One region of the Janthinobacterium sp. GW821-FHT03C08 genome, then DNA from elsewhere that is predicted to be linked to it. Evidence: predicted binding sites of a transcription regulator. Region 1 holds the regulator's gene; each other region holds the start of a gene.
What was found. The regulator sigma-54, encoded in region 1, starts transcription at its own class of promoters, with help from an activator protein. The targets are predictions, from matches to a motif close to TGGCANGNAANCTGCTTT.
Positions count from the first base shown of each region.

Region 1 (7,244 bases):
GCCCCGCTGCAGCAATTCCAGGGTCACCGACATCATCAGCGGCGAGCGCAGGCGCATGGCCGCCAGCGCCTTGGCGGCAAACGCGCTGTCGTCCTGCGCCAGCGAGGCCATGATGGCCGCCACCGAAGCGGCGCCGAAGTGGCGGTCCAGCGCCGCGCGCGCCGCGGCCAGGGGAGCAGCGCCCGCCTCGGCCTGGAGTGGCGCCGCCAGCGCCTTGATGGCGACCGGCAAGGCCTCGCCCGGCGTCGACTCGAACAGGGCCAGCAATGCCCCCATCTGCGCCTCGGGCAGGTACACGTCGGCCAGGCCCGTGTACAGGGCATCGGCCGCGCCGATGGTCAACCCCGTCAAGCCCAGGTACAGTCCCAGACGGCCCGCCAGGCGGGACAGGAAATAACTGCCGCCCACGTCGGGGAACAGACCAATGTTGACTTCCGGCATGGCCATACGCGTGCGGTCTGTGACGATGCGCAACTGGTTGCCGGGGCCCGCCTGCGCCACGCCCATGCCGCCGCCCATCACCACGCCATTCATCACGGCAATATAGGGTTTCGGATAGAAATGAATGAGGTGGTTGAGGGCATATTCTTCCGTAAAGAAATCTTCCAGCAGCGCGCTGCCCCCTTGCGGCGTGGCCAGGCCCGCATCGTAAAAGAAACGGATGTCGCCCCCGGCGCACAGGGCCTTTTCACTGCTCGAACGGATCACCACGGCTTCCACCTGCGGATCGTCGCGCCAGGCCAGCAAGGTGGCGCTGAGGGCGCGCACCATCTCCAGCGACAGGGAATTCAAGGCTTTCGGACGGTCGAGCACGATGTGGCCCGTGCGGTTGCGGATAGAGGTCTGGACAAAGTCGCTCATGGCAGAATGGAAAGAAGTGAGTGTGGGAGCATTCTAGCGCCTGCGCGGCGAACCATGCGGACAACAGGTCCAGGCGCAAAAAAGGGCGCAATGTGCGCCCTTAGTTGATCACAACCGGTTGAAAGTCGCGGCCCGCTTAAGCGGCGGCGAATTCTTCTTCCGAGCTGTCTGGCAGATGCTTGATCGCCTCTTTACCGTGCCCTTGCACTTTGGTCTTGTACTTCATCACTTGCCGGTCCAGTTTGTCGATCAGGGTATCGATGGCGGCATACAGGTCTTGCGCCAGGCTTTCCACGTAGACGGTCTTGCCGCTCAGACGCAGGTTGACTTCGGCCTTTTGGCGTTTTTCTTTCTCTTTGAGGTTGTCGACGGTCAGAATCACGGCAATATCGATGACTTGATCGAAATGACGTTTTACACGTTCCAGTTTCGTTTGTACGTATTCACGGATGGCTGGTGTCACTTCGAGATGATGTCCGCTGATGGTGAGATTCATACACACTCCTAAAGATGATTCGGGTTCGTGCGGTCCATCGTATCCGGCCCGCAGAGGAACCGAAAAAAACTTACAAACACTTACGCAGGCTCACTGGCGGAATTTTCAATGCTTCCCGGTATTTGGCAACAGTACGTCGCGCAATCACCATGCCTTGTTCCCCCAGCATGTCCGCAATCTTACTGTCGGATAAAGGATTTTTAGGGTCTTCTGCTCCTGTCAGTTGCACGATCAATGCCCGTATCGCCGTCGATGACGCTTCGCCCCCCGCTTCGGTGGCGACGTGGCTACCAAAGAAATATTTCAACTCGAACATGCCGTGCGGGGTCAGCATGTACTTTTGAGTTGTTACCCGCGAGATAGTACTCTCGTGTAAACCCAGTGTATCAGCTATTTCACGGAGCACAAGGGGGCGCATGGCAACGGCCCCATGCGAGAAAAAGTTCTTTTGTCTTTCTACTATCGCCTGCGCCACGCGCAGGATGGTGTCGAAGCGCTGGCGCATGTTCTTGATGAGCCACTTGGCTTCCTGCAGCTGTGCGCCCATGGCGCCTTCGCCCTTGCCCTGCTTCAACAAATTGGCGTACATGGCGTTCACGCGCAGGCGCGGCATGACATCGTTGTTCAGGGTCACTTGCCAGCCATTGCGGGCGCGCTTGACGACGACGTCGGGCACGACGTAATCGGACACGTCCGAGGCAAACACGGCGCCCGGGTGCGGGTTGCACAGGCGGATCACCGTCTGCGCCTCGCGCAAGTCTTCGTCGTCGCAATCGAGGGCTTTTTTCAGCTTGTTGAAATCGCGCTGGGCAAACCAGGCCAGGTGCTTTTCCACGATGACGAGGGCCATGCGCCGCGTCACCAGGGCAACGTGCGGCAAGCGCTTGATCTGCAGCGCCAGGCATTCGGACGCATTGCGCGCACCTACGCCCGGCGGATCGAAACTTTGCAGCAGGGCCAAGGCCGTGCGCAGCTCGTCGGCGTCGATTTCCAGCTCTTCCGGCAAGCGCGCCAGGATGTCGTCGAGCGACTCTTCCAGGTAGCCATTGTCGTCGAGGGCGTCGATGATCAGCTCGACGAGCGCGCGGTCGCGCAATTCCAGCACCGTCACGCGCATCTGCTCCATCAGGTGCTCGCGCAGGGTGCAGTGGTGGGCCTCGAGTTGCGGACGGGAATCTTCGTCGTCGGGGGCCTTGCCGCGGCTCGCTTCGCTCCAGTCGCTGTCGGCGCCGTCCATGGCGGCCGGGCCCTCGCCCGCATCACCGTCAAACGTCTCGCCTTCCGCCGGCGCGGCGGGGGCCTCCTGGCCAGGCGGCTGGGGCGGCGCCTCGGCCGGCGCGGCCGTGGAACTCAGGGCGCCATCGGAGAGCAGGCGCAGCGAACGGTCGAGCGGATCGTCGAGGCGCTCGAGCAGGGGGTTGTCCGTCAGCAGTTGCTCGAGTTCCTGGTGCAATTCCAGGGTAGACAATTGCAACAGGCGTATCGATTGCTGCAACTGCGGCGTCAGTGCCAGGTGCTGCGAAGTGCGCAGCTGCAATGATTGTTTCATTGGCTCACATGCGGAAGTGTTCGCCCAGATAGACCCGGCGTACCGACTCGTTCGCGATGATGTCGTCGGGGCGTCCCGACGCCAGCACCGAGCCCTGGTTGATGATGTAGGCACGGTCGCAGATACCGAGCGTCTCGCGTACATTATGGTCCGTGATCAGCACGCCGATATTGCGCTCCTTCAAGAAACGCACGATGCGCTGGATCTCGATCACGGCGATCGGGTCGACGCCCGCGAACGGTTCGTCGAGCAGCACGAAGCGCGGGTCGGTGGCCAGCGCGCGGGCGATCTCCACGCGGCGGCGCTCGCCGCCGGACAGGGACAGCGCCTGGTTCTCGCGCAGCTTCTCGATCTGCAGGTCGGCCAGCAATTTGTCCAGGCGCTCCTCGATCTCGGCCTTCTTCAGGGGACGGCCTTCGACGGTCTGGATTTCCAGCACGGCGCGGATATTGTCTTCCACCGTCAGCTTGCGGAACACGGACGCCTCCTGCGGCAGGTAGGACAGGCCCATCTGCGCGCGGCGGTGGATCGGCAGGCTGGAGATATCCACGCCGCTGATGTCGATGGTGCCGCCATCGGACGGCACCAGGCCGACAATCATGTAGAACGAGGTGGTCTTGCCGGCGCCATTAGGCCCCAACAGGCCCACCACTTCGCCGCATTCGACTTGCAGCGACACATCGTGCACGACTTGCCGCTTGCCATAGGTTTTTTGCAGTCCGCGAACGATCAGGGTGCTGCCGCAACGTGTATTTTCCATTATTGCTTTCCTGGCGCTGGCGCCGCAGGCGCTTTTTCCGCCGCTGGGGCCTTGGTCTTCGGCTGGATCACCATGCGCACGCTGCCGGCACCGGGAGTGCTGGTGCCGCTGTCGGAATTTTCCATCGTAAACACTTCCTTGCGGCTGTCATACGAGATGAAGGCGCCATTGGCCACGTCCGTCGGCTTCGTACCTTCCAGGCGCGTCAGCTTGGCCTTGGAAAACAGTTTCACCACTTCCGTCTTGTTGTCGTATTCCACGCGCTCCGCCTCGCCCTCGACCCACAGGTCGCCCGCGCCGTCGCGCTTCTGGCGGAAGGTGGCCAGCTTGCCGGGATCGGCCCAGAAGGTGATGAACTGGTAGCCTTGCGGGTCTTCCGTGATCAAGGCGCGGCCCGCCTTCATGGTCAGCGTGCCCTTCACCAGCACGACGTCGCCCGTCAAAGTGCGCGTCTGCTTGACGTCATCGACCTGGCCGCGCTGGGCCGTGATGACGGCTTCCTTCTCGGAATCGGCCTTTTCGGCATGCGCCGTGCCCATCACGGCGAGTGAAAATAGGGTCAGCAGCAAGATGTTTTTCATATTATGGTTTCCTTGTTTCATTCTGTCATTTGGCCGCGGCAGCTGGCCGTGGTTTCGGCGGCAGCACGATGCGCAAGGCATTCTGCACTTCCACCACGCCGGTCGCATTGTTCGCCTTCATGCCCACGCCGTTGATGCGCGAGGAACCCGTCAGGATATCGACAGGCACGTCCGTTTCCATCCGTTCTTCATCCGGGTACACCGTCAGCGCTTCCGTCTTCAGGGTCAGGTTCTGCGCCTTCGGGCTGGCCACGCGGTCGACGACGACCTGGCGGTGCAGTTGCAGCCGGGTATTATTCTGGTCGATATGCGCCAGTTCCGCGTTCATGTTCATCGGCGGCATGCCGGGCGTGAGCTTGCGCACGAAGGGCTGGTCGATATCGGACGAATCGTCGGCCGGGTAATGCGTGAGCTTGGTGCCCGACACGATGTAGCTGGGCTTGCCCGTCAAATCCATGCGCACCAGGCTGAAATTGGTGATGAAATAATCAGGTTCGTCGAGGTGCTTGCTGGCATTGATATCCTGGGCATTCTTGTTCATCACCTCGAGCAGCCAGAAGCTGCCCAGCGCGACGACAACCGCACCCAGCACGGTAAAAATGATGCGCCAGCGATGGGCGCCTCCTGGCTTTTGCATAGTGCTTCACTCTCTCCAATGGCCCTGGCGGCAAGGCGCGGGCCTCACTCCAGGAACGGCGCCATGACGCGCGCATAGTTGTCCTGGGCGCGCAGCAGGAATTCACAGATCTCGCGCACGGCGCCACGGCCGCCGCCGGCCTGCGTCACATGGTGCGCCAGGTCCTGTACTTCCGCGCGGCCGCCCGGCACGCTGACGGCAAAGCCCACGCGGCGCAGGATGGGCGCATCGATGACATCGTCACCGATATAGCCGCATTGTTCTTCCGTCAAGCCCGTCAGCGCCAGCAGTTCACGGAACGGCGTCAGCTTGTCATGGCCACCTTGATGCACATGGGTAATGCCCAGGTCTTGCGCCCGACGCGCCGTGATGGGCGAGCGGCGCGCGCTGATGATGGCCGTCTGCACGCCCGATTCCTGCAGCAGCTTGATGCCCAGGCCATCATACACATTAAACGTTTTCATCATTTCGCCGTCCGGGCCGAAATGCAGGCTGCCGTCGGTGAGCACGCCGTCGACGTCAAAGATCATCAGTTTGACCTTGGCCGCGCGGGCCAGGTTGTCCGCTACGCTGTCCATCAGATCACCTTCGCTTGCGTCAGATCATGGATATGCAGGGCGCCCACCAGCTTGCCGTCGGCGTCCACCACCAGCATCTGGTTGATGCGGAACTGCTCCATCACGGCCACGGCATCGACGGCCAGGCGTTCGGGCGCGATGCTGCGCGGCTGCGCGTGCATGACGTCGCGGATGGCCACTTGCGTGAAATCCTGGACGCGCTCGAACATGCGGCGCAGGTCGCCATCGGTAAACACGCCCACGGGACGGTCGTCCGCATCGACGATGGCCGTCATGCCCATGCCCTTCTTCGTCATTTCTTCCAGCGCCTGCAGCAGCGACGCTTCCACGGGCACCTTCGGCACCCGCTCGCCGCTGCGCATGACGTCATGCACGTGGGTCAGCAGGCGGCGGCCCAGGGCGCCGCCCGGGTGCGAGCGGGCAAAATCTTCTTCCTTGAAGCCGCGCAAGTCGAGCAAGGCCACGGCGATGGCGTCGCCCAAGGCCAGGGTGACGGTGGTGCTGGCCGTCGGCGCCAGATTCAGCGGACAGGCTTCTTTCTCAACAGAAATATCCAGGTGCACGTCGGCCAGCTGGGCCAGGCTCGAATTCGGCTTGCCCGTCATGGAAATGAGCACGCCGCCCATGCGCTTGACGACGGGCATGATGGCCATCAGTTCCGACGATTCGCCCGAGTACGAGATGGCAATAAAGGCATCATCCGAGGTGACCATGCCCAGGTCGCCATGGGCCGCTTCGGCCGGATGCACGAACAGAGCCGGCGTGCCGGTGGACGCGAGGGTGGCGGCGATCTTGCGCGCGATATGGCCGGACTTGCCGATGCCGGAGACGACGACACGTCCCTTGCATTGCAGTAACAGCGCGACGGCGCGGCCGACGCTGTCGTCCGTGGCCAGGCGCGCGTGCAGCGCATTGATGGCGTCGGACTCGATCTGCAAGGTGGTGCGGGCCAGCGCGACGGCGCGCTCGGTGGTCGCTTGCATGTCAATTCGATCAAAAGCTTTCAGCATTGTTTTTTCATGGGTTACACTCATGCCCAAAGTATAAACGAATTAGGAAAGCAAAAAACTTGCCAGTCACAACAAACAACGATTTCCACTGACCGCACCGGGCAACCCATGTTTTCCTCGCTTGAACTGACCCTGATGTTACTCGGCAGCGCCGTGCTGGGCGTGGTCGCTTTCAGAATGTTGCACTTGCCGCCCATGCTGGGCTACCTGGCCGTCGGCATCGTCATCGGCCCCCACGCGCTGGGCCTGGCGGCGGAAAACGAGGCGAGCCACACCCTGGCCGAGTTCGGCGTCGTCTTCCTGATGTTTTCCATCGGCCTTGAATTCTCTCTTCCCAAGTTTCTCGCCATGCGGCGCATCGTCTTCGGGCTCGGCATGGCGCAGGTGGTCACCACCATCGTCGCCACCGTCGTCTTCGGCTGGTTCGTCGGGCGCTACCTGTCCGCCTATATCCACCTGAGCTGGCAGGCCGCCTTCGCCCTGGGCGGCGCGCTGGCCATGTCGTCGACGGCCATCGTCTCGAAGATGCTGACGGAGCGGCTGGAACTGGAAAGCGAGCACGGCCGCAAGATCATCGGCATCCTGCTGTTCCAGGACCTGGCCGTCGTGCCCCTGCTGATCCTCATCCCCGCCCTCACCCGCGATTCGGACAACCTGGCCGAAACCCTGGCCTGGGCCGGCGGCAAGGCCCTGGTCGTCCTCATCTTGCTGTTGTTCCTCGGCCAGAAGATGGTGCGCGGCTGGCTGACCATCGTCGCCAAGCGCCGTTCGC
Region 1 covers NZ_JBWKUP010000002.1:185,847-193,090, forward strand. The annotation lists gene AC07VL_RS03230 (3-hydroxyisobutyryl-CoA hydrolase) at 1-861, opposite strand, end outside; gene hpf (ribosome hibernation-promoting factor, HPF/YfiA family) at 998-1,357, opposite strand; gene AC07VL_RS03240 (RNA polymerase factor sigma-54) at 1,428-2,906, opposite strand; gene lptB (LPS export ABC transporter ATP-binding protein) at 2,911-3,666, opposite strand; gene lptA (lipopolysaccharide transport periplasmic protein LptA) at 3,666-4,247, opposite strand; gene lptC (LPS export ABC transporter periplasmic protein LptC) at 4,273-4,884, opposite strand; gene AC07VL_RS03260 (KdsC family phosphatase) at 4,929-5,462, opposite strand; gene AC07VL_RS03265 (KpsF/GutQ family sugar-phosphate isomerase) at 5,462-6,496, opposite strand; gene AC07VL_RS03270 (cation:proton antiporter domain-containing protein) at 6,581-7,244, shown strand, end outside.

Region 2 (7,244 bases), on a different contig from region 1:
CCAGATGTCCATGCCCCATTCGTTCGCGGGAACGTAGAACAGCTTGGTTTGCGGCGAATAGGCCATCGGCATCTGGTTCTTGGCACCGAGGAAGGCGGGCGCGGCAAACACGGTCGTGCCCTTCTTGCCTTCTTCTCCCTTGGTCGGGTCGCCAGGACGGCCGGCGGGGATGAAATTCGGCCGGCCCGTCTTCAGGTCGATGCTGCTGGCCCAGGTGATTTTCTTCACGAACGGGAAAGCGTTCTGCAGCTTGCCCGTGTTGGCGTCGATGACATAGAAGAAACCGTTGCGGTCGGCCTTGCCGCCGTAGCGTTTGCCATCCATGTCGAAGGTGACGAACTCGTTGGCGCCGTCGAAATCCCAGGCATCGTTCGGCGTGTTCTGGTACGCCCACTTGATCTGTCCCGTTTTGACGTCCAGCGCCACGGTGGACGACGAGTACAGGTTGTCGCCGGGACGCAGATGGCTGTTCCACGGCGCAGGGTTGCCCGTGCCAAAGTACGCGAGCTTGGTTTGCGGGTCGTAGGTCCCGCCCATCCACGTCGAGGCGCCTCCCGTTTTCCACAGGTCGCCCGGCCACGTCTTGTTCGCCGTGCCGGACACGCCGTTGTCGATGGCCTTGCCATCCTTGTCGTAGCGGTGGCCCATATGGCCCTCGACCGTCGGACGGCTCCACACCAGGTCACCCGTCATCGGGTTGCGCGCTTCGACGCGGCCGACGATGCCGAATTCCCCGCCCGACACGCCCGTCAGCAGCAAGCCTTCGGCGATCAGCGGCGCGGCCGTCATCGAGTAGCCGGCCGCATAGTCGTCCACTTTCTCTTTCCAGACGATCTTGCCCGTGTTCTGGTCCAGCGCCACCAGGTAGGCGTCCAGGGTGCCGAAGATCACCAGGTTGCCGTACAGGGCCGCGCCGCGGTTGACCACGTCGCAGCAGGGCATGATGCCGTCCGGCAAGCGATGCTCATATTTCCACAGCTTGGCGCCCGTTTTCAGGTCGATGGCGAAGATGCGCGAATACGAGGCCGTGACGAACATCTTGCCGTTGTGAATCAACGGCTGCGATTCCTGGCCCCGCTGTTTTTCGCCGCCAAACGAGAACGACCAGGCCGGCACCAGCTTGGCCACGGTCTTGTCATTGATCTGCGTCAATGGCGAATAGCGCTGGCCCTGCGTGCCCATGCCGAACGACAGGACACTGGCCGGGTTCTTGGCCGTGCTGTCGAGCATGGCACTGGTGACATTGCCCACGTCGGCCGCCTGGACCAGCGAGGCGACACTCAAACCGATGACGATCCCCATGATTTTTTTCTGCACAATCATCTCCCTCTGTTATTAGTATGTGTATGTATCAGGTGCTGCCGTGGTCGTGCGGCTGGGCATGCAGCAAGGCGCACTCTTCATCGGTGAACAGGCGCGAGCGCGTCAGGAAGCGCTTGCCCGTGCCGTTGTCGAGTGAAAACATGCCGCCATTGCCATCGACCACGTCGATAATCAACTGGGTATGCTCCCAGTACTCGAATTGCTCGAGTCCCATGTAGAACGGTGTGCCATTCAAATTGCCGAGATAGATATCGGTATCGCTGACATCGAACTCGCCCAGCGCGTAGCACATGGGCGTACTGCCGTCACAGCAACCGCCCGACTGGAAAAACATCAGCGGACCGTGACGCTGGCGCAACTTGTCCATCATTTCCAGCGCCGCATCGGTGGCGACCACCCTGGCAATTGCTGCAGTCATGGCATCCCTTTCTGCGCGCCGCGCCCGGGAAGGCGCGGCGCCTGTTGCCAGTTTAGAAGAAGCCCAGGGCTTTCGGGCTATAGCTCACCAGCAAGTTCTTCGTTTGCTGATAGTGGTCGAGCATCATCTTGTGGTTTTCGCGGCCGATGCCCGATTGCTTGTAGCCGCCGAATGCGGCGTGGGCTGGATACAGGTGGTAGCAATTGGTCCACACGCGGCCCGCCTGGATGGCGCGGCCCACGCGGAAGGCGCGCGAACCGTCGCGCGTCCACAGGCCGGCACCCAGGCCGTACAAGGTGTCGTTGGCAATGGCCAGCGCTTCGGCCTCATCCTTGAAGGTGGTCACGGACACGACGGGCCCGAAAATCTCTTCCTGGAAGATGCGCATCTTGTTATTGCCCTTGAACACGGTCGGACGCACGTAATAGCCGCCTTCCAGGTCGCCCGCCTGCGTGTTGCGCTCGCCGCCTGCCAGCACTTCGGCGCCTTCCTGGCGGCCGATGTCGAGGTAGGACAGGATTTTTTCCAGTTGCTCCTGCGACGCCTGGGCGCCGATCATGGTGGCCGAGTCGAGCGGATTGCCCTGCTTGATGGCGGCCACGCGCTTCAGGGCCCGTTCGATGAATTTCTCGTAAATCGATTCCTGGATCAGCACGCGCGATGGGCAGGTGCACACCTCGCCTTGATTCAGCGCAAACATCGTGAAGCCTTCCAGGCACTTGTCGAAATAATCATCGTCCGCATCCATCACGTCTTCAAAGAAGATGTTTGGCGACTTGCCGCCCAGTTCCAGCGTAACGGGAATCAGGTTTTGCGCGGCGTAGCCCATGATCAGGCGGCCCGTACCCGTTTCGCCCGTAAAGGCGATCTTGGCGATGCGCTTGCTCGAGGCCAGCGGCTTGCCCGCTTCCAGGCCGAAACCGTTGATGATGTTCAGCACGCCTGGCGGCAGCAGGTCGCCGATCAGCTCGATCAACACCATGATGGATGCCGGCGTCTGCTCGGCCGGTTTCAGGACAACGCAATTGCCGGCGGCCAAAGCTGGCGCCAGTTTCCACACGGCCATCAGGATAGGGAAATTCCACGGGATGATCTGCCCCACGACGCCCAGCGGCTCATGGTAGTGATAGGCATAGGTTTCCGCATCGATTTGCGCGACGGAACCTTCCTGCGCACGGATGCAGCCGGCAAAATAACGGAAATGGTCGATGGCCAGTGGAATGTCGGCATTCATCGTCTCGCGGATCGGCTTGCCGTTGTCGATGGTTTCCGCCGTGGCGATCAGGCTCAGGTTCTGCTCGATGCGGTCGGCGATGCGGTTCAGGATGTTGGCGCGCTCGGCCGGCGACGTCTTGCCCCAGGCATCCTTGGCCGCGTGGGCCGCATCCAGCGCCAGTTCGACGTCTTCCGTCGTGGAGCGGGCGATTTCGCAAAATGGCAAGCCCGTGATGGGCGTCACGTTGGGAAAGTATTCACCTTTTACCGGGGCAACGAATTTGCCGCCGATGTAATTGTCATAGCGTTGCTTGAAGGGATTGGCCACGCCCAGTTTGCTGATGTCTGCGAGATTCATGTCGTCCTCTATCGGGTTAATTAGAATGGAATTACTTAATTAAAATCAAACGTCCTGGTACAGATGGGGTAAGTACACGGTGTCTTCCGCAAATGCCGTGCCAGCTCGCCGCCCCACTACAAACTTAGCCGGTTTTACCCTTGTTACAAGGGCGTGGCGTCAAACCCGGCGCGCTTTTCGCCCATACGCCCGAGCCGGATCGATGCTGGCTTGCTGTTTGCGTTTTGAACAAGGCGGCGGGGTACTGTTCCAATCCGGGCCAGCCCTGCCGCCGCGCCCCTGCGCCGCTGCACAATGGAACAGGTGTACCAGACTGGAACACCTGCTCTGTGCCACTACCGAATTACCACGCCCCATGGCAATTCGCCCACGGCAATATCGGCCACCTTGCGCGCGCTGGCCGTGTCGATGACGGACACGCTGTTGGAGCGCCCATTGGCCACGTACAGTTTGGTCCCGTCGGGCGTGATGGCCATGTTCCACGGGCGTTTGCCGACGGCAATGGTGGCCGTCACCTGGTGGCTGGCCGTATCGATCACCATTACCGTGCCGTCGATGCCGTTCGAGACATACACTTGCTTGCCGCCGGGATGGACCACGATGCCGTTCGCGTTCTTGCCCGCAGGAATGGTGGCGATGGCCTTGCGCGCCGTCATGTCGATCACGTAGACGGCATTGACCAGTTCGCAGGCCACGTAGGCCAGGCCGGAATCGGGGCTGAAGCCGATGCCGCGCGGACGCAGGCCGACGGCGACGGACGCCACCTGGCGGCGTTGCGCCACATCAATGACATCGACTTGCTCGGCCTCTTCCGCGCTGACCAGCAGCCAGCGCCCGTCCGGGCTGAAGACGGCGTGTTCCGGATTGCGTCCCTGCACCTTGATATCGGCCAGCAAGACGCCCGTCTGACCATCGAGCAAGGCCACGCTATTGTTTTCCTCGACGGCCACGGCTATCAGGCTGCCGTCGCGGGAAGCGCTGACGCCTTCGGGCGACTTGCCCAGCGCTACGCTGCGTACGGGCGCACCGCCAGCGTTGTCAATCAGCAGCAAGGCACTGCTGGCGGCGTCCGTGACAAACAATTGCCGTCCGGTGGGGTCGGCAGCGATGCCGCGCGGGCGCTTGCCAGCCGCGATTTGGCGCACGACCTGGTCGGTCGCCGTGTCGATCACGCTCAAGGTGCCCGACTTTTCATTGGGCACGTAGGCAAACGGGGCCGCCTGGACGGCCGTGCAGGCAAGCGCAGGCAACAACATGCAAGCCTGGCGCAAGCGGAACAGAAAGTTGGGCATAATCACCTTTTCAATGGGAACACACAGGAAGCGCGCGCGGGAGCGGCGCAGGTGACGATGCCTGCATGCAAACGCCGTGCCACTGACAGGCGTATAATTTCCGCCCACCAATGGAGACATGGCAGGCATATTGCTTGACACACCTACGCAGACCTGCGCCGCGCACGCGACCAAGCAGGCTTTTATTCACATTGGAGAACCCGCATGCAGCATCGTTTCCGCCTGAACACCATCGCCAGCCTGTTTGTCGCCGGCAGCGCCACTTTCGCTCCCCACGTCTTTGCCGCCGAGGTCGCTGACCCTGCCAACGGGCAACTCATGGATACGGTGGTCATCAGCGGCAGCCGCATTGCCCATCCCAGCCAGGAAGTACCGGCGTCCATCGACGTGGTCGACAGCGCGCGCATCCAGGACGGCCAAATCCGCGTGAATGCGTCGGAAGCGCTGGCCGCCGTGCCGGGCCTGGTCGTGCAGAACCGCCAGAACTATGCGCAGGACTTGCAAATCTCGTCACGGGGCTTCGGTGCCCGCTCGGCCTTCGGCGTGCGCGGCGTCAAGCTGATCAGCGACGGCATTCCCGCCAGCATGCCCGATGGCCAGGGCCAGGCTGCCACCTTCAATCTCGATACGGCCGAGCGCATCGAAGTGCTGCGCGGGCCGTTCTCTGCCATCTACGGCAACCACTCGGGCGGCGTGATCCAGCTGTTTTCCAAGGATGGGCAGAATCCCCCTTCCGTCGAACTGAATGTGACGGGCGGCAGCTACGGCACCAGCAAGGTGGACCTGTCGGCGCAGGGCCAGGCGGGCGGCATCGGCTACGTGCTCGACGGCTCGCGCTTCCGCACGGATGGCTTCCGCGACCACAGCGCCGCCACGCGCGAACAGGCGTTCGGCAAGATCACGGTCAAGCCCACGGCGGACAGCAAGCTGACCATCGTCGCCAATAGCCTGCACCAAGGCAACACGCAAGATCCGCTGGGCGCTACCTGGGCGACTTTTGCCGCGAACCCGCGCGCCGGCGAAATCGATACGACGGACACGCAAAATCCGAAACGCACCCTGGCCGAGCGCTACAACACGCGCAAGAGCATCGACCATCAGCAAATCGGCGCCACCTATGAGCAATCGTTCGGCGACGACCGCCTGCACGTGACGGCCTACGGCGGCAACCGCGACGTCATCCAGTACCAGGCATTCACCAAGGGTTTCCAGGCGCCGGCCAGCCATTCGGGCGGCGTGGTCGACTTCCAGCGCCAGTTCTACGGCATCGACACCAACTGGCTACACGTGAGCCAGTTGGCTGGCGGCAAGCTGAGCACCACCATCGGCATCGACTATGGCCGCTCCAGCGATGACCGCACCGGCTATGAAAATTACATCGGCAACACGTTTGGCGTGAAAGGCAAGCTGCGCCGCGACGAGCAGGATATCGTCTCCAGCCTCGATCCGTATATCCAGGCGGAATGGCAAAACGGACCGTGGCTGCTCAGCGCAGGTTTGCGTTACAGCAAGATGAAAGTGGCCGTCGACGACCATTTCCTCAGCAACGGCAACGATAGCGGCAGCCTGGAATTCAGCCACACGACGCCGGTGCTGGGCCTGCTGTATAAACTGACGCCCGACGTCAACGTCTACGCCAGCGCCGCGCGCGGCTTCGAGGCGCCCACCTTGAACGAGCTGTTTTACTCGGGCACGGGCGGCGGCTTCAATTTCAACTTGAAACCAGCCACCAGCACCAACCTGGAAGCGGGCGTCAAGGCCAGGATCGCCAACAACACGCACGTGAACGCGGCCTTGTTCCAGATCAAGACCAACGATGAACTGGTGGTGGACAGTTCCAGCGGCGGGCGTACGAGCTATCGCAACGCGGGCAAGACCTTGCGTCAGGGCATGGAAGTCTCGCTGGACTCCAGCCTGCCCTATGGTTTCACGGCGAAAGTGGCCCTGACCAGCCTGCACGCCGTGTATGACCAGGCCTTCGGCGCAGTGCGCGAAGGCAGCCGCCTGCCGGGCGTGCCCAGCGCCAATCTGTTCGCGGAACTGGCCTGGAAAGACACGCTCGACCGCTTCGGTGCGGCACTGGAAAGCGTGGCCAGCAACCAGGTCTATGCGGAAGACAGCAACAGCGAAAAACCGGCGCCCGGCTACACGGTATTCAATGCGCGCTTCAATGCCAAGCAAAATGCAGGCAGCTGGCGCTTCAAGGAATTTGCCCGTCTGAACAATCTTTTTGACAAGACCTACGTGGGCTCCGTCATCGTCGGCGACAGCAACAAGCGCTACTACGAGGCGGCACCGGGGCGTAACTGGTTGCTGGGCGTCAGCGCCCAATACTCGTTTTAAGCACAGCTGAGAAAAAGTTCATGGCCCGGTTGCATTGATTCGTGCCGCCTACGGCCATGTGCCTTGCCAGGAACATTTTTCAGGCGCTCTCATGACAAAAAAGCCCGCGCCTCTTCCGATGCGCGGGCTTTTTTTGTGATGAGCATGGCGTGTTATGGCCGCGCTTCCTTCACGCCATATTTCTCAAAGATGGCTTTCAATTCGCCGCTGGCCGCCATCTCGTTCATGGCCGCCTGCAGCAGTTTGGCCACATCGAGCTGCTGGCGGCTGACGGCCAAGCCCACGGCCCAGCCTG
Region 2 covers NZ_JBWKUP010000035.1:7,369-14,612, forward strand. The annotation lists gene AC07VL_RS27645 (PQQ-dependent methanol/ethanol family dehydrogenase) at 1-1,302, opposite strand, end outside; gene AC07VL_RS27650 (DUF779 domain-containing protein) at 1,352-1,741, opposite strand; gene adh (aldehyde dehydrogenase) at 1,794-3,314, opposite strand; gene AC07VL_RS27660 (beta-propeller fold lactonase family protein) at 3,650-4,606, opposite strand; gene AC07VL_RS27665 (TonB-dependent receptor family protein) at 4,811-6,949, shown strand; gene AC07VL_RS27670 (substrate-binding periplasmic protein) at 7,102-7,244, opposite strand, start outside.
Region 2: adh (aldehyde dehydrogenase) is a predicted target of sigma-54. The motif match lies at 3,400-3,417, and genes of this name have one in related genera.

Region 3 (7,244 bases), on a different contig from region 1:
CGTTCACCGTGACATACGCAGCGCCCGCATGCGTGCCGCTGGCATTGGCCAGGGTGACGCCGGCCGGCAGGCCGCCGAAAACCACCTGGAACGGGCCGTTCAGGGCGCTGCTGCCCGTGTTGGTAAAGGCAAACGTGCCCGTGTACTTCTGCGTCGTGCGGTTGAACGTCAGGCCCGAGCTGGCGACCGAGACGGCGGCCGTGATGTCGCGGTAGGCGGGTTGCAGGTCCAGGCTGATGACGACGGGATCGTGGTCCGAGGCGCGGTACGGCGAGGCTGTGTACAGGTCCTGCGGCTTGGCCGGGTCGATGTTGTAGTCGATCACTTCCGGCTCGTCCGCATTCACATGCCACTCGGCCACGCCGGCCACTTGCGGGCTCAGCGAGGCGCTGGCCAGCGCATGGTCGAGGTAGCCGCTCAGGCCGCCGAACACGTAGGAGTACGGCATGCCGGACGGCCGCACGAAGCGCTCCAGTTCATTGACGAAGCCGGCGCCCGTGATGACCTGGATCGGGTCTTCCGCGCCATACGAATTGAGGTCGCCGATGACCAGCACGTCCGCATCCCCGGCCGCCGCGGCCACCTGCGGCACGAAGCTGCCCACCAGGCGCTGCGCCTGCTGCACGCGGGTGGCGTTCCAGCAGCTCTGGCTGTCGTTGTTGTCCGCGTCGGCGCCTGCGCCGGACGGGCAGCTGCCCTTCGACTTCATGTGGTTGACGATCAGCGAGAATTTCTCGCCGTTCGCCGCCTTGAAGGTTTGCGCCATCGGCGGACGGTTGTTGATGGCATTCGCGTCCGACAGGGCGCCGCCCACGAGGCCCAGGCGGGCCGGCTTGTAGATCATGGCCACGCGGATGGCGTCCGTGCCCGTGGCGGCCGGTTTCGGCACCACGGCGTAGGTGACGCCGCCGATGGCCGCGTTGAGCTGCTCGACCAGGTAGGTGACGGCCGTTTCGCCATTGTTCTGGATTTCCATCAGGCCCACCACGTCCGCATCGATGGCTTTCAGTTCGGCCACGATCTTGTCGCGCTGGCGCACGAACTCGGCCAGGTTGTCGGCGCCGCGGCAATTGCTCTTACTGGTCGACGAGCCCACGGTGCAGCCCTGTCCCGTCTGGCCAAAGACGTTGTTGCCATTCGTAAAGGTCGTGAAGAAATTGAGCACGTTGGCGCTGGCCACTTTCACGTTACCCGCAGGCAGTTCCGGCCGGTCCGTGCGCGGATTGTCGCGCGAGAACTGCGGCGCCTGCGTCGGCTGCAGCTTGTAGGTGGCACCGCCGCCGCCGATGGCGCCGAAGTCCACCACGCCCGTCAGGTCGGAGACGGTGTCGCCGCTGCGCACGGTGCCATCCTGGCCCAGATACGGGATCGTTGTCGGCGTGACGAAGATGCCATCATCGAGCACGATCAGGTTGTTCGCATTGGCCGCGATCAAGGCCTGCGCCTCGGCGGAGCCGGCCGGATGACGGTTGGTCGGCACTTCGCGCCGTCCCGCCGACAGGGTCAGTTCGCCGCGCGCGCCCAGGTAGGCGTTCTGCGACACGGTCAGGGGCTGCGTGAAGCGCACCAGCATGCCTTCCACGGCGCCCAGGTTATCGTTCGGCAAGGTCACGTTCGTCGGCACGACGCTATGGCCCGCGCTTTGCGTGAGGATGGCCGTCACGTCCTTCAATTCCGTGTAGGAATTTTTCGCGCCCGTGGGCGTGTACTCGAATACCGTGCCCGTCACGCGCACCAGTTCGCCCGGCTGCACCGTGGTGGCCGTGCTGCCCGTGTAGACGAAGATGCCGTCCGACGTCGACGGGTCGCCATCGCCCGCCGCATCCTGGATGAAGAAGCCGGTGCCCACTTTCAGGGTCACCACTCCCTCCGTCGTCTGCACGGAATTGGCGTAGGGACTGGCGGCGCCGCTGCCCTGGATTTGCGGGATCGTGTGGCTGACGGCGGCCAGGCCCTGCACGGCGACATCGATCTTGCAGCTGGCGCTCTGCTGCTGGTCGTTGCTGAAATTCACGGTGACGGGGTAGTTTCCAGCAGGCACGCCAGCGGCCACGAGCAGGCTGACCGTCGCGCTCTCGCCGGCCACGCCGGCGGCGCTGAAATTGGCCAGGCTGATGCCGGCCACGGCAGGCGAAGCCAGGCTGGCGGCATTCACTACGCCATCGACGTCGGAGGCGCGCAGCACGGCGCTGCCGCCATTGCCGGCCGCCAGGGCCAGGCTGGCGGGGCAGCTGGTGACGATCTGGTGCACGACGGGGCCGCCGCACACATGGCGCTCGGAAGCCGTATTGCGCGGCGTCACGCTGCCGGCGGCGAAGTCGGCGCCGTTGTCGTCCGTGTCGCTGCAGCCGCCATTGGCGCGCAGGATGGAGAGGGTATTCGATGGCGCGGGCGCCACACTGCCTTCAAAGCCATTGGCCGTGCCGAAGCCCACCAGGTCGATGACGGACGCGCCTGTGGGGCTGGCGCCCGTCTGCGCCGTCTTGCTATTGCTCAACAACACCTTGCCTGCCGTGCCCGACATGGCCAGACTGCCGCTGGCGTCCGGCGTCGGCAGAGCTGCCGTGCCGCCCGTGCCCTTCGCTTGCTGGACCAGCAAATACTGGCCAGGTTGCAGATCGATAGCCGGCAAGGCCGTCACGGCCCAGGTGGTACCTGCGGCGGACGCGTATTGCACGCTCCAGTTGCCCACGTTCACGGGACTGGCGCCGCGGTTGAACAGTTCGATGAAGTCGTTGGTGTACAGGGCGCCCGTATTGCCGCCACCGCCATAGACCTGGCTGATGACGATGTCGGAAGCGGCCAGTGCCGGCACGGACAGGCTGGCCAGCAAGGTGGCCATGACGGTCAGGCGCAGGGGCGTGCGCAGGGGAGAAAGCGAGGTGTGCATGAGTATCCCGGTCGGTAAATGAATGGCGCCGGCCTGTCATGCCGGCCGGCGCGCCACAATTAACAAAAGTATTTCAAACTTGTTATTTGCATATTAAAGCCCCTGGATGACGACTTGATGACATTTGATTAAGCCGAATGGAGTAAGGGGCGTGCCGGCGCCGCTTTTTCGACATCTGTAAAGCGTATTTTTTTGGCAACAGAGCGCTTGGGGCTACGCGCGAAAAAGACGCCAACAGGAAAAATGTGATATATTTCAGGCAAATAAGTTTTGTTCCTGATAACAACAATCAGCGTACCGCAACGATACCGTCACAATGAGAGCAGGCCCCAGCCTCGCGTGCCTCGTGGAATGCCCATCCGGCCATGCAGCAGAAATTGCATTATCGGTAGCAAACATTAACCGCATCGCGAACGGACAGCGCAACAGCGCGGCGTTCCGCTACATTTTGAAGAGATAAACCATGTTAAAACCACGCACCCCCTACTCTGTTCTCGGCACAGCCCTGGCGGCAGCCCTCTTCCTGACGGCAGGCATGGCGCAGGCACAGGCGACCGCGGCGCAGGCCGACAACAACAGCAAGCGCTGCGAGGCGGCGAATGCGGATGGCAGGGGCAAGGCGGGCGAATTCAATCCGGACAGTTCCAGCAGCGCCTGCAGCCTGGCGAATGGCTTCGTCAACTTTGGCGCGCGCAGCAACGACGGCGTCGGCGCGACGCCGGAATTCGGCACGGGCGAATCGGACCAGGTACTGCGCGCACCGGCCTTCTCGGGCAATAACCACCGCCTGGCCAACGCCCTGGGCCAGTCCGCCGATGCGGGCTACGGCGCCGGCCCTACCCTGCTGGCCAGCACCGGCGAACACCATTTCGGCAGCCGCGACTTTGTCTACGCACAGGAAGAGCCCCCGATCGAAGGCCGCGGCTACCAGGCTGGCCGCGCCCTGGCCAGCAATGACGTCTATGCGCCGCTGCTGACCTCATCGGGTGGCGACGTCCTGCCGCCCGCTGGCGGCGGCGGTGTAGGCGGCGGCGGGGCCGGCGGCGGCTTCGACAGCAGTGGCGGCGGATCGATCAATCCAGGCGGCAATGGCGGCGTGGTCCCCCCGATCCCTGCCGTGCCGGAACCGGAGACCTATGCCATGCTGCTGGCAGGCTTGGGACTGCTGAGCTGGATCGGACGCCGCCGGCGTACCGGCCAGGCATAAAAAAATGGCTCTTGCGAGCCATTTTTTTCGTCCTCCTTGGCGGGATCAGCGCCGGAAAGCCGCATATGGCGCGGCCAGCGGGTCGCCAATAAAAAGGCCTTGCGCCGGCCAGGAGACGCTGCCCCAGTACGCTTCGAGCGCCGTCATGCCGCTCAGGTAGCGGCGCAGCAGCACCGTGGGATTGGGAAATTTCTGCCAATAATTGCACGGCTCGCTGACCGTGCCGTAACTGGCGGTCGCGCCCGCTTCGAGCCAGCGCTGGCTGCTCATCTGCGACGTCCCCTGCAAGTCGCCGCCGAACGAGGTCAGGTGGTCGGCCAGGGCGCCCGGCAGGAAGTGCAAGGTGTCGAGCTTGTCCACCTTCGCCATGCCCGTCTGGTACACCATGACGTCCTGCGCGCCTTCCAGCACATCGGCCTTCATGTTCTTGATCGTCAGCTTGCGCTGGCGCACCACGCCGGTCGGCGGGAAGAATGGCGCGCGGCTGTTGCGCGCCCCTTCGCTGGTGCTCAGGTAATAGGCGCTGGCGGCAGGCACGGCAAAGCCGCTGGCCGTGCCGCGGTCGACGACCGCCTTGGCCTCCTCGACATAGTCGATGGGCAGCAGCATAGACAAGCGCATGCCCAGCTGGCTGAACGGCTGGCCGGTATTGCTGTTGAAATAGGTGCTGGCCTTGCCCGGATTACACGTCTTCGCGCATTGCCCGGCGTCGTAGCCCAGGGTGTAGGCGGAGGTGATCGAATTGCATTCGACGGCATACGGCGCGCTCCACACCATGAGCACGGCCTGGATGCCGGGCTTGAGCTGGCCGTCGATGCGCTCCTTCAGCTGCGCGAACTGATCCATGCTCAGCTTGCGCGGCCGGTTCGGAATGTGCACGTGCACGACGTTGGCGGCAGGGATGGCATGGGCCTGGCGGTAATACTCGCCCACCTCGATGCTGTTCGGCTCAGCGTCGTTGATGACGATGGCCAGTTGTGCCGGCTGCAAGCCGGGCGGGACGGCGGATTCGGCGCCATGGGCGAGCGTGGCCAGCAGTGCCAGCGGCAGACAGAGTGAAATACGCAATGGGATACCGTGGCAGGAGACAGTTGCGATTGATCAAAATGGCCGCCAGGCGGCCACCCGTATTGGCAACAATTATAGCCGCGAAAGCTGCACAAAAAAAAACGGAGGCCGCGGCCTCCGTGATGTGTGCGCCAGCGGCGGGCGTCAGGCCTGGAACTTGCGGCGGCGCGCCACGAAGCCCAGCAGGCCGAAACCTGCCAGCAGCATGGCATAGGTTTCCGGCTCGGGCACGGGGTTGACGGCCACGTTGCCGCTGTAGCTGCCGCCGGCGGCGGATGCCACGTAACCGTTCACTTCCAGGAAGTAGTTGCCGGCAGCCAGGGGCGCCGCATTCGACGACAGGGTCCATGCCTGGTCGGCCGCCGTGAAGTTCAGCAAGTCCAGCGTGCCCTGCAGGACGACGCCGCCCGCGTTTTTCAGGCTGAATCCCGTCAAGGTCAAGCCCGAGTTCTGGCTCGGCTTCAAGGACGTGGCCAGGCCGCTGAAATCATTGCTGCCCGTCAAGGTGAAGAGGAACTTGTCGCTGAAGAAATTATGCTCCACGCCGGCCAGCTGGCCCGGCGCCAGCGTAAACGAACCGAACAGATTGCTGCCCGAATAATCGAGCAAGTCCTGCGTCAGGTCGACGGGGGCGTGGCTGATGTCCACGGGGGCGGCGTGCGCGGCCAGGCTGCTGCCGGCCAGCATGACTGCCAGGAACAGGGATTTCAGAATGTTGTTCATACGTTTCACCAAAAAGACAGCAGCCGGCGCGAGCTGGCCGCAGGATAAGAATGCGGAAAGGGAAAACTGTCGCAAGGCTCAGGCAGCGGACTGGCGGCGGCGCGCCAGCAAGCCCAGCAGGCCCAGGCCGCCCAGCAGCATGCCGTAGCTGGCCGGCTCGGGCACGGCCGACACGAGGCTGCCGTTGCCGCTGAAGGTCGCGCCCGCGCCCGACACGAGGTTGCCGCTGACCTTGACGTAATAGGAACCGGCCGCCAGATTGGCAAACGACAAGGTCCACTTGTCATCCTTGCCCGTCAATACTTGCGTACCCTGCAGCAAGCTGTGATTGCTGCTGTCGTACAGGCCCAGGCCCGTCAGGTTGAGGCCATTTGCCGCGCTCGTGCTGGTCGACGTGACCACCAGGCTCAGGCTGCTCGGCTGCGTCACGTTGAACGTGAAGTGATCGTTGAAAAAATTGCCTTTGTTGCTCGCTTTAAACTTGTCGCCAAAGGTCAGCGATCCGCCACTGGCCAGCGTCACGGCGCTGGGCAGGGAGCTGATGTCGACGACGGCAGCGGCCGCAGCCTGGGAAAACAGGGCGGCGCCAGCCAGCGCCAGGGCGGCCACTAGCGAACGGGTATTTTTTTTCATGCGACTCCACCAGACGTAATGGCAGGCAAGACCTAGCCTGCGCGTTGAATTATTTAACCGACAGCAATGATAGCATAAAGCAATTTATTTTCTTATTTTTTATTTAATAAATAGTTTCTTTATGGCATCATGTTTCCTGCCCTGTCATTACCGTGGCAGCGGCAAACATAGTAAAGATATAATATCTCCCAACGACAACGAGACTGGACGACGTGGAGAGTGGGGACCGCATGACAATCTGGGCAGCATTGAAGGCTGACACTTACCGGCTGGCCGGCCGCAGCAGCTGGGGCCTGACATTCAAGGAAATCCTGCGCAGCAGGGCCTTCCGCGTCGTCGCGACGGCCCGCCTGTGCCAGGCGGTATCGCAGGCGGGCCGCGCCTGGCGCGTGTTCATGCCCGTTTGCAAGCTGCTGCACCGCCATGCGGCAAACCGGGCCGGCGTGGACTTTCCCTGGTCCGCCCGGATCGGCGCCGGCTTTGCCCTCACCCATGGCTGGGGCATGGTCATGAGCCCGGGCGCCATCATCGGCCGCAATGTCACGCTGTTCCATGGCGTGACGCTGGGCCGGCGCGACCGCATCGCCAAGGATGGGCAACGCGTCATCGGCTACCCGACCCTGGAGGACGAGGTGTGGGTAGGGCCGCACGCCATCATCACGGGCGGCATCACCATCGGGCGCGGCAGCCGCATCGGCGGCGGCGCCGTCGTCACGGAAGACA
Region 3 covers NZ_JBWKUP010000012.1:59,064-66,307, forward strand. The annotation lists gene AC07VL_RS18345 (ExeM/NucH family extracellular endonuclease) at 1-2,890, opposite strand, end outside; gene AC07VL_RS18350 (PEP-CTERM sorting domain-containing protein) at 3,354-4,097, shown strand; gene AC07VL_RS18355 (TIGR03790 family protein) at 4,143-5,165, opposite strand; gene AC07VL_RS18360 (FxDxF family PEP-CTERM protein) at 5,310-5,888, opposite strand; gene AC07VL_RS18365 (FxDxF family PEP-CTERM protein) at 5,967-6,521, opposite strand; gene AC07VL_RS18370 (LbetaH domain-containing protein) at 6,752-7,244, shown strand, end outside.
Region 3: AC07VL_RS18350 (PEP-CTERM sorting domain-containing protein) is a predicted target of sigma-54. The motif match lies at 3,257-3,274, and genes of this name have one in related genera.

Region 4 (7,244 bases), on a different contig from region 1:
CCTGCACGCCATCGCCGCTGCGCAGGTTGGTGAACACGAAGGGGCGCTCGCCGCGCATGCGCCTGGCATCCTGCGCCATCACGTCGAGGTTGGCGCCCACATACGGCGCCAGGTCCGTCTTGTTGATGATCAGCAAATCGGAGCGCGTGATACCGGGGCCGCCCTTGCGCGGGATCTTTTCGCCGCCGGCCACGTCGATCACGTAAATCGTCAGGTCCGACAGTTCCGGGCTGAAGGTGGCGGCCAGATTGTCCCCGCCCGATTCGACCAGGATCAAGTCGAGATCGGGAAAGTCCGCCTGCATGCGCGCGATCGCTTCCAGGTTGATCGACGCGTCTTCGCGGATGGCCGTGTGCGGGCAGCCGCCCGTCTCCACGCCCATCAGGCGCTCGGCCGGCAAGGCATCGGCGCGCAGCAGGATTTCCATGTCTTCCTTGGTATAGATGTCATTCGTGATGACGGCCATGTCGTAGCGCTCGCGCATGCCCTTGCACAGCATTTCGCACAGAGCCGTCTTGCCCGAGCCGACGGGGCCGCCGATGCCCACGCGCAGGGGATTGGAAGGTGGTGAAGTCATGTTTGCTCTCTGGTTGTAAGGTTCAGGAACGGTACAGGCGGCTGTACTGCACTTCGTGCCGCATCGACAGCAAGGACAGGCCTGGCGCCCAGTTGCCCATCTCGTCGTCGTGCAAGGTTTGCGCCGTGAGTGCCGCCGCTTCCAGCTCCGGCCGCAGCGACAGCAGCAGGCGCTGGCCCGCCACCTGTCCCAGCGGCACGGATTTCACGCACACGAGCACCTGGTTTTCCGCCCACGCGAACAGCATGGCCAGCAGCGCTTCCTCGCGCGGGATGGCCAGCGCCGCCACGGCGCACGCATAGGCGGTGGGCAGGGCCACTTCGGGCTGGCCCTGCAGCATGTCGATCAGCACGCCGTCGGCCACGCCCAGTTCGGCCAGCAATTTGGTCAGCGAATAGCCCATCTGGATGGTCTCGGCGCGAAACTCCGCCGTGTCGCGCGAAGCGATAAAGCGCTCGCTCCAGCACCGCACGGCGCACAGGTCCTGCTGTTCGAATGCCAGCATCAAGCGCCAGCACAGGGGCGCTTCCCAGCGCGCCACCACCTGCTCCAGGTGTTGCGCGATCCATTCGCGCGCCGTGGCCGCATCCGTCACCAGCCCCGATTCGAGCGCCGCCTCCAGCCCCTGCGAATAGCTGTAGGCGCCGATCGGCAAGGCAGGACTGGCGAACTGCAGCAGATGCAACAGGGCCGGGGCTTGCATCAGGCGGCGCCCGGCGTATCACCGGGGCGGTGGATTTTCTGCCGCAGCGGCACGGGCGCCAGCAAGTGCTGGCCATGGCCGTCGTGGTGGCCGTGGCCGCCGCCATAGGCGCCCGCTTCCGGCTCGAACGGCGCGCTTTCTTCCGTCACCAATGCCTGCAAGCCTTCCAGCATCTCCTTCAATACCGGGTCCTTGCGGATGCGCAGAAAACCGTCGCCCACCTGCGCCTGCGTGTGGCGGTTCCCCAGATGAAAAGCGCAGCGCAGCAGCGTGTGGGCGTCCGCGCAGCGCACCAGGTAGGTCGGTTCGCGCGCGGCGACGATCTGCACCACCTGCCCGCCGGGCCCCGTCATGCGCTCGCCGTCGCGCAGCACCGTGCCGCGCACGGTGAACACGGCCACGTCCTCGCCATTCGACAGCACGGCGCGCAGCCGGCATTTTTCGCGCTGGTCATAAGGCAGCACCAGTTGCGCGGTGGGCGCCCGACCATCGTCGGGACCTAATTTGGTATGCAAAGTGAGCATGCTTGTCTCCCGCTTAAAATAGAAAATAACGCTGCGCCATGGGCAGCACGGACGCCGCCTCGCACACGAGCAGTTGGCCGTCGGCGCGCACGGCGTAGGTTTCCGGGTCCACTTCCATGTGCGGCGTGGCGCCGTTGTGGATCATGTCCGTCTTGCGCAAGCCGCGCATGTTCTTCACGGCGATGACGGATTTGTTGAGTTTGAGCTGGTGCCCGATATCGAGCTCGTAGGCCGCCTGCGACACGAAGGTAAACGACTTTTTCAGGCCGCCGCCGAAGGCGCCAAACATCATGCGGTAGTGCACGGGTTGCGGCGTGGGGATGGACGCGTTCGGGTCGCCCATCTGCGCGGCGGCGATCATGCCGCCTTTTAGAATCATCGACGGCTTGACGCCGAAGAAGGCGGGCTTCCACAGCACGATGTCGGCGATCTTGCCCGCCTCGAGCGATCCCACCACGTGCGAAATCCCGTGCGTGATGGCCGGGTTGATGGTGTACTTGGCGATATAGCGTTTGGCGCGGAAATTGTCGCTGCGCGCCGTGTCGGGCGCCAGGGCGCCCCGCTGCACCTTCATCTTGTGCGCCGTCTGCCAGGTGCGCATGATCACTTCGCCAACTCTCCCCATGGCTTGCGAGTCGGACGACATCATGGAAATGGCGCCGATGTCGTGCAGGATGTCTTCGGCGGCGATGGTTTCGCGGCGGATGCGCGACTCGGCAAAGGCCACGTCTTCCGCGATGGCCGGGTCCAGGTGGTGGCATACCATCAGCATGTCCAGGTGCTCGTCGAGCGTGTTGACGGTGAACGGGCGCGTGGGATTCGTCGACGATGGCAGCACGTTGGCCTGGCCCACGGCGGCGATGATGTCCGGCGCATGGCCGCCGCCCGCCCCTTCCGTGTGGAAGGTGTGGATGGTGCGGTCCTTGAAGGCGGCCAGGGTATGCTCGAGAAAGCCCCCCTCGTTGAGGGTGTCGCTGTGCAGCGCCACCTGGATATCCATGCGGTCGGCAACGGACAGGCAATTGTCGATGGCGGCCGGCGTGCTGCCCCAGTCCTCGTGCAGTTTCAGGCCGATGGCGCCCGCCCGCACCTGTTCTTCCAGCGGCAGCGGCAGGCTCACATTACCTTTTCCCATGAAGCCCAGGTTCATCGGGAAGGCGTCGGCGGCCGCCAGCATGGCGTTCAGATGCCACGGTCCCGGCGTGCAGGTGGTGGCGGCCGTGCCCACGGCCGGTCCCGTGCCGCCGCCCAGCATGGTCGTCACGCCGCTCATCAGGGCTTCCTCGATCTGCTGCGGGCAGATGAAGTGGATGTGCGTATCGACGCCGCCGGCCGTGACGATCATGCCTTCGCCGGCGATGATTTCCGTCGCGCCGCCGATGGCGAGCGTGACGCCGGGCTGGATATCCGGGTTGCCCGCCTTGCCGATGCCGAAAATGAGGCCGTTTTTCAGGCCGATGTCGGCCTTCACGATGCCCCAATGGTCGAGGATGACGGCATTCGTGATGACGGTATCCATCACCTCGGCCGCGCAGCGCTGCGACTGGCCCATGCCGTCGCGGATGACTTTACCGCCGCCGAATTTCACTTCTTCGCCGTAGATGGCGTAGTCATGCTCGATCTCGATGAACAGTTCCGTGTCGGCCAGGCGGATGCGGTCGCCCTTGGTGGGGCCGAACATCTCGGCATACGCGCTGCGGGGAATGCTGGCCATCTCAATCCTTTCCCGGTGGAGTATCCTGCAATTCGCCCATCACTTCGCCATTGAAGCCGTAGACCTTGCGCTCGCCCGCCAGCGCCACCAGTTCCACCGTGCGCTGCTGGCCCGGTTCGAAGCGCACGGCCGTGCCGGCCGTGATATTGAGGCGCATGCCGTAGGCGCGCCAGCGCTCGAAGGCCAGCGCCGGGTTGACCTCGAAAAAGTGGAAGTGCGAGCCGACCTGGATGGGCCGGTCGCCCCGGTTGGCCACCACCACGGTGGCCGTGGCGCGGCCCGCATTGAGGCTGATTTCGCCCTCTTCCAATCTGTATTCGCCTGGTGTCATGATGGTTTCCTTCCTCTATGCGCTGGTCGCTGGCCGGCGGATCGCCGGCGCAAAAACAGCCAAGGCGCGGGTGGCGCCCTGGCCGCTCGAAAAACTACGGTATCGGGTGGTGCACGGTCACCAGCTTGCTGCCGTCCGGGAACGTCGCCTCCACCTGGATGTCGGGGATCATCTCGGCGATGCCGTCCATGACGTCGGCGCGCGACAGGATCTGCGTGCCATCCGACATCAGCTGCGCCACGGACTTGCCGTCGCGCGCGCCTTCCATGATGGTGGCGCTGATCAGGGCCACCGCTTCCGGGTAATTAAGCTTCAGGCCGCGCGCCAGGCGCCGTTCGGCCAGCAGCGCGGCGGTAAAAATGAGCAGCTTGTCTTTTTCGCGGGGTGTCAGGTCCATGGTTTTCCTTGCGCTTCTTTCCTGATTAAGTGTTCCAGATGCGGGGCACGACGGCGTCGCGCCCCAGCATGGCGGGGCGCAGCAGCTGCCAGGCGGCCAGCATGACGCGGCGCGCCGCCTCGCTGTCGCCGCACAGCAGGCGCACCACCACCAGCGATTTCATCTGCGTGGCGCCAAACAGGGCGCCGGCCGGCACCTTGATCTCGCGCAAGGCGGCCAGCACGGCGGGGGCCGCGCCGACGGCGATCAGGGTGGCGCACACCGTGTGCCCCCCAAGGCCCAGGGGGCTGGCCATCAGCGCACCGCCGGCCGCCAGCACGCCCTGTTCCCACCACAGCAGCCTGTCGCCGCGGCGGATCTGCACGTGCTGGCTGATGCTGCCCGTGTTAAACGTCTCGCCCGAGGCGCTGCGGCCCAGGCAGACGATGTCGCAGCCGATGTAGCTGGCGTCGGCCGCCAGCTCCACTTCGTGGCGCAGGCGCACGCAGGCCTGGTCGAAGAAGATGCTCTCCTGCGGCAGCCACTCGATGGCCGCGCCGCTGTCCGCGCGCAGCACGACATGCTGGCCCGAGACGTGGCCGTTGGCGCAGTACCACTTGGCGGCGCCGGGGGAAGTGAGCAAGGCATGCGCGCCCTCGCCCGCCGTCGCATGCACGGCCAGCTGGTCGCCGCCCACCACGCCGCCGGGCGGGTGGATGATGATGGCGTGGCAGACGTCATCGCCTTCCGGATACAGGGGCTTTTGCACGCGCAGGGGACCGCTGTGCGTGCGCTCGACGAGGCGGCTGACGCCATCGTGCAGCGCAAAGCCCAGGCGCAGCTGCGCCTGCCAAGCGCTGTGCGTGCCGGTGTCAAGGAGCGTTGCGGGATGGGAGCTGTCTGGCATGCGCTGCGATCGTGTAAATAACGATCAACAAAGCAGAAAATGTGCCAGTCACGAAGGAGACGCGTATTGGACGGCGCGGCGCACCGTCAAGGGATGGGAAAGTGAGAATCGTGCACTTCAAAGTCACAAGTGCCTGAGCAGCGCGCGGCCAGTGCACCACCTTGGTGCACTGGCCGCGCGGCGTGCGCTACGCCGTCACGGCGCCGCCAGGTAGGGACTCTTGCCGCCGTCGGCAATGAAGCCGTCGATGCGCCGTTCCAGCACGGGCAGCGGCACGGACCCCATTTCCAGCACCATGTCGTGGAAGGCGCGGATGTCGAAGCGCTCGCCCAGCGCCGTTTCCGCCTTGCGGCGGCCGTCGAGGATGGCCATCTCGCCCAGGTAATACGACAGCGCCTGGCCCGGCCAGGATATGTAGCGGTCCACCTCCGTCTCGATTTCATGCGCGGACAGGGCCGTGTTCGCGTGCAGGTAGGCCTGCGCCTGCGCGCGCGTCCAGTCCTGCGCGTGGATGCCCGTGTCGACCACCAGGCGCGCGGCGCGCCAGGCTTGGTAGCTGAGCATGCCGAAGGTTTCATAGGCATTCTCGTAGATGCCCATCTCGGCGCCGAGGCGCTCGCAGTACAGGGCCCAGCCTTCGCCATACGCGGAGATGTAGGCACGGCGGAAGGCCGGCCGCCCCTTCTGCTCCAGCGCCACCGGCATCTGGAAGGCGTGGCCGGGCGCCGATTCGTGCAGGGTAAGCGCCGGCATGCTGTACAGGGGCCGGGACGGCAAGTCATAGGTGTTGACCAGGTAGACTCCCGGCCCGCCGCGGCCCGACGTGTAATGGGGCGCCTGCTCGTCCGGCACGGGGATGATGGCAAAGCGCTGGCGCGGCAGGTAGCCGAAATACTGCGCCGCCTTGGCATCGAACTTCTTCGCCACCCAGGCCGAACGCATCAGCAGCTCCTGCGGCGTGCGGGCATAGAACTGCGGATCGCTGCGCAAGAATTGCAGGAAGGCGGCAAAGTCGCCCTGGAAGCCCGTCCTGGCGATGGTGGCATCCATCTCGGCGCGGATCTGCGCCATCTCCCGCAGGCCGATGGCGTGGATCTGCGCCGCGCTCAGGGCCGTGGTGGTGAATTCCGTGATCTTCGACTGGTAGTAGGCCTTGCCGTCGGGCAGGCGTTCCGCCGCCAGGGTCGTGCCCGCGCCGGGAATGTACTCGTCGCGCATGAAGGCCAGCAGCTCGCCGAAGGCCGGCATGACGGCGTCGCGGATGGCTTGCACGGCCCCCGCGCGCAGGGCCGACTGCTCCTGCTCGGGCATGCTGGGCGGCAGCTGCAGGAAGGGCTGGTAGTACAGGGTGGCGCGCGCATCGGCCGCGTGGGCCACTTCGGCCAGCGCCTGCTCGCGCCCGGCCAGGGTCACGCGGGGCGGCGTGAAGCCGCGCCGCAGGCCGGCGCGCATATTCTCCATCTGCTCGCCGAAATAGCGCGGCACGTCATTGAGCTGCGCGAGGTAGGCGCGGTAGTCGGCGCCGGTGCGGCGCGGCTTGCGGGCCGCGTATGCCAGCTCGTTCCAGAAAGCCGTGTCGGCATTGAGGGGCCGCTCGTATTCGCGGAACTGCTGCGCCGCCAGCAAGGCCGCCACCTGCGCGCGGTAGACGGCAAAGTTGACGCCATCCTCGCCCTGCAGGCTGGCCGCGTCGAGCGCGTCGAGCTGCGCCAGCACGCGCTCCCAGTAGGCGCGCCGCGTCTCCTGCGTGGCGGCGTCCACGCGCGGCAGGCCGGCGTCGCGCTTGTGCTCCTGGCGCCATTGCCATTCGGCGCTGTAAATCTGCTGGAACTGGCCGGCGGCGCCCGCAGGCAACACGGTGGCGGGTACGGCGGCAGCAGCCAAGACGGGGCCGCTGAACAGCATGCATGCGCCGAGGAGCGCGGGTATCAGTCTTTTCACGAAATACTTGCCCAAAAGAAAAAGAGCCAGCATACCCGCTCACGCCGGCGCCAGCATCCTTTTTTCGCGCAGCAGCGCCGTGAAGGCGTCCGCCGGCAGGGGACGGCTGAAGTAATAGCCCTGCATCTCGTCGCAGCCGTGTTCCGTCAAAAAATCCACCTGCGCGCGCGT
Region 4 covers NZ_JBWKUP010000014.1:126,007-133,250, forward strand. The annotation lists gene ureG (urease accessory protein UreG) at 1-577, opposite strand, end outside; gene AC07VL_RS20795 (urease accessory protein UreF) at 600-1,280, opposite strand; gene ureE (urease accessory protein UreE) at 1,280-1,804, opposite strand; gene ureC (urease subunit alpha) at 1,818-3,518, opposite strand; gene AC07VL_RS20810 (urease subunit beta) at 3,520-3,849, opposite strand; gene AC07VL_RS20815 (urease subunit gamma) at 3,944-4,246, opposite strand; gene AC07VL_RS20820 (urease accessory protein UreD) at 4,272-5,132, opposite strand; gene AC07VL_RS20825 (DUF885 domain-containing protein) at 5,328-7,073, opposite strand; gene AC07VL_RS20830 (EAL domain-containing response regulator) at 7,113-7,244, opposite strand, start outside.
Region 4: AC07VL_RS20820 (urease accessory protein UreD) is a predicted target of sigma-54. The motif match lies at 5,162-5,179, and genes of this name have one in related genera.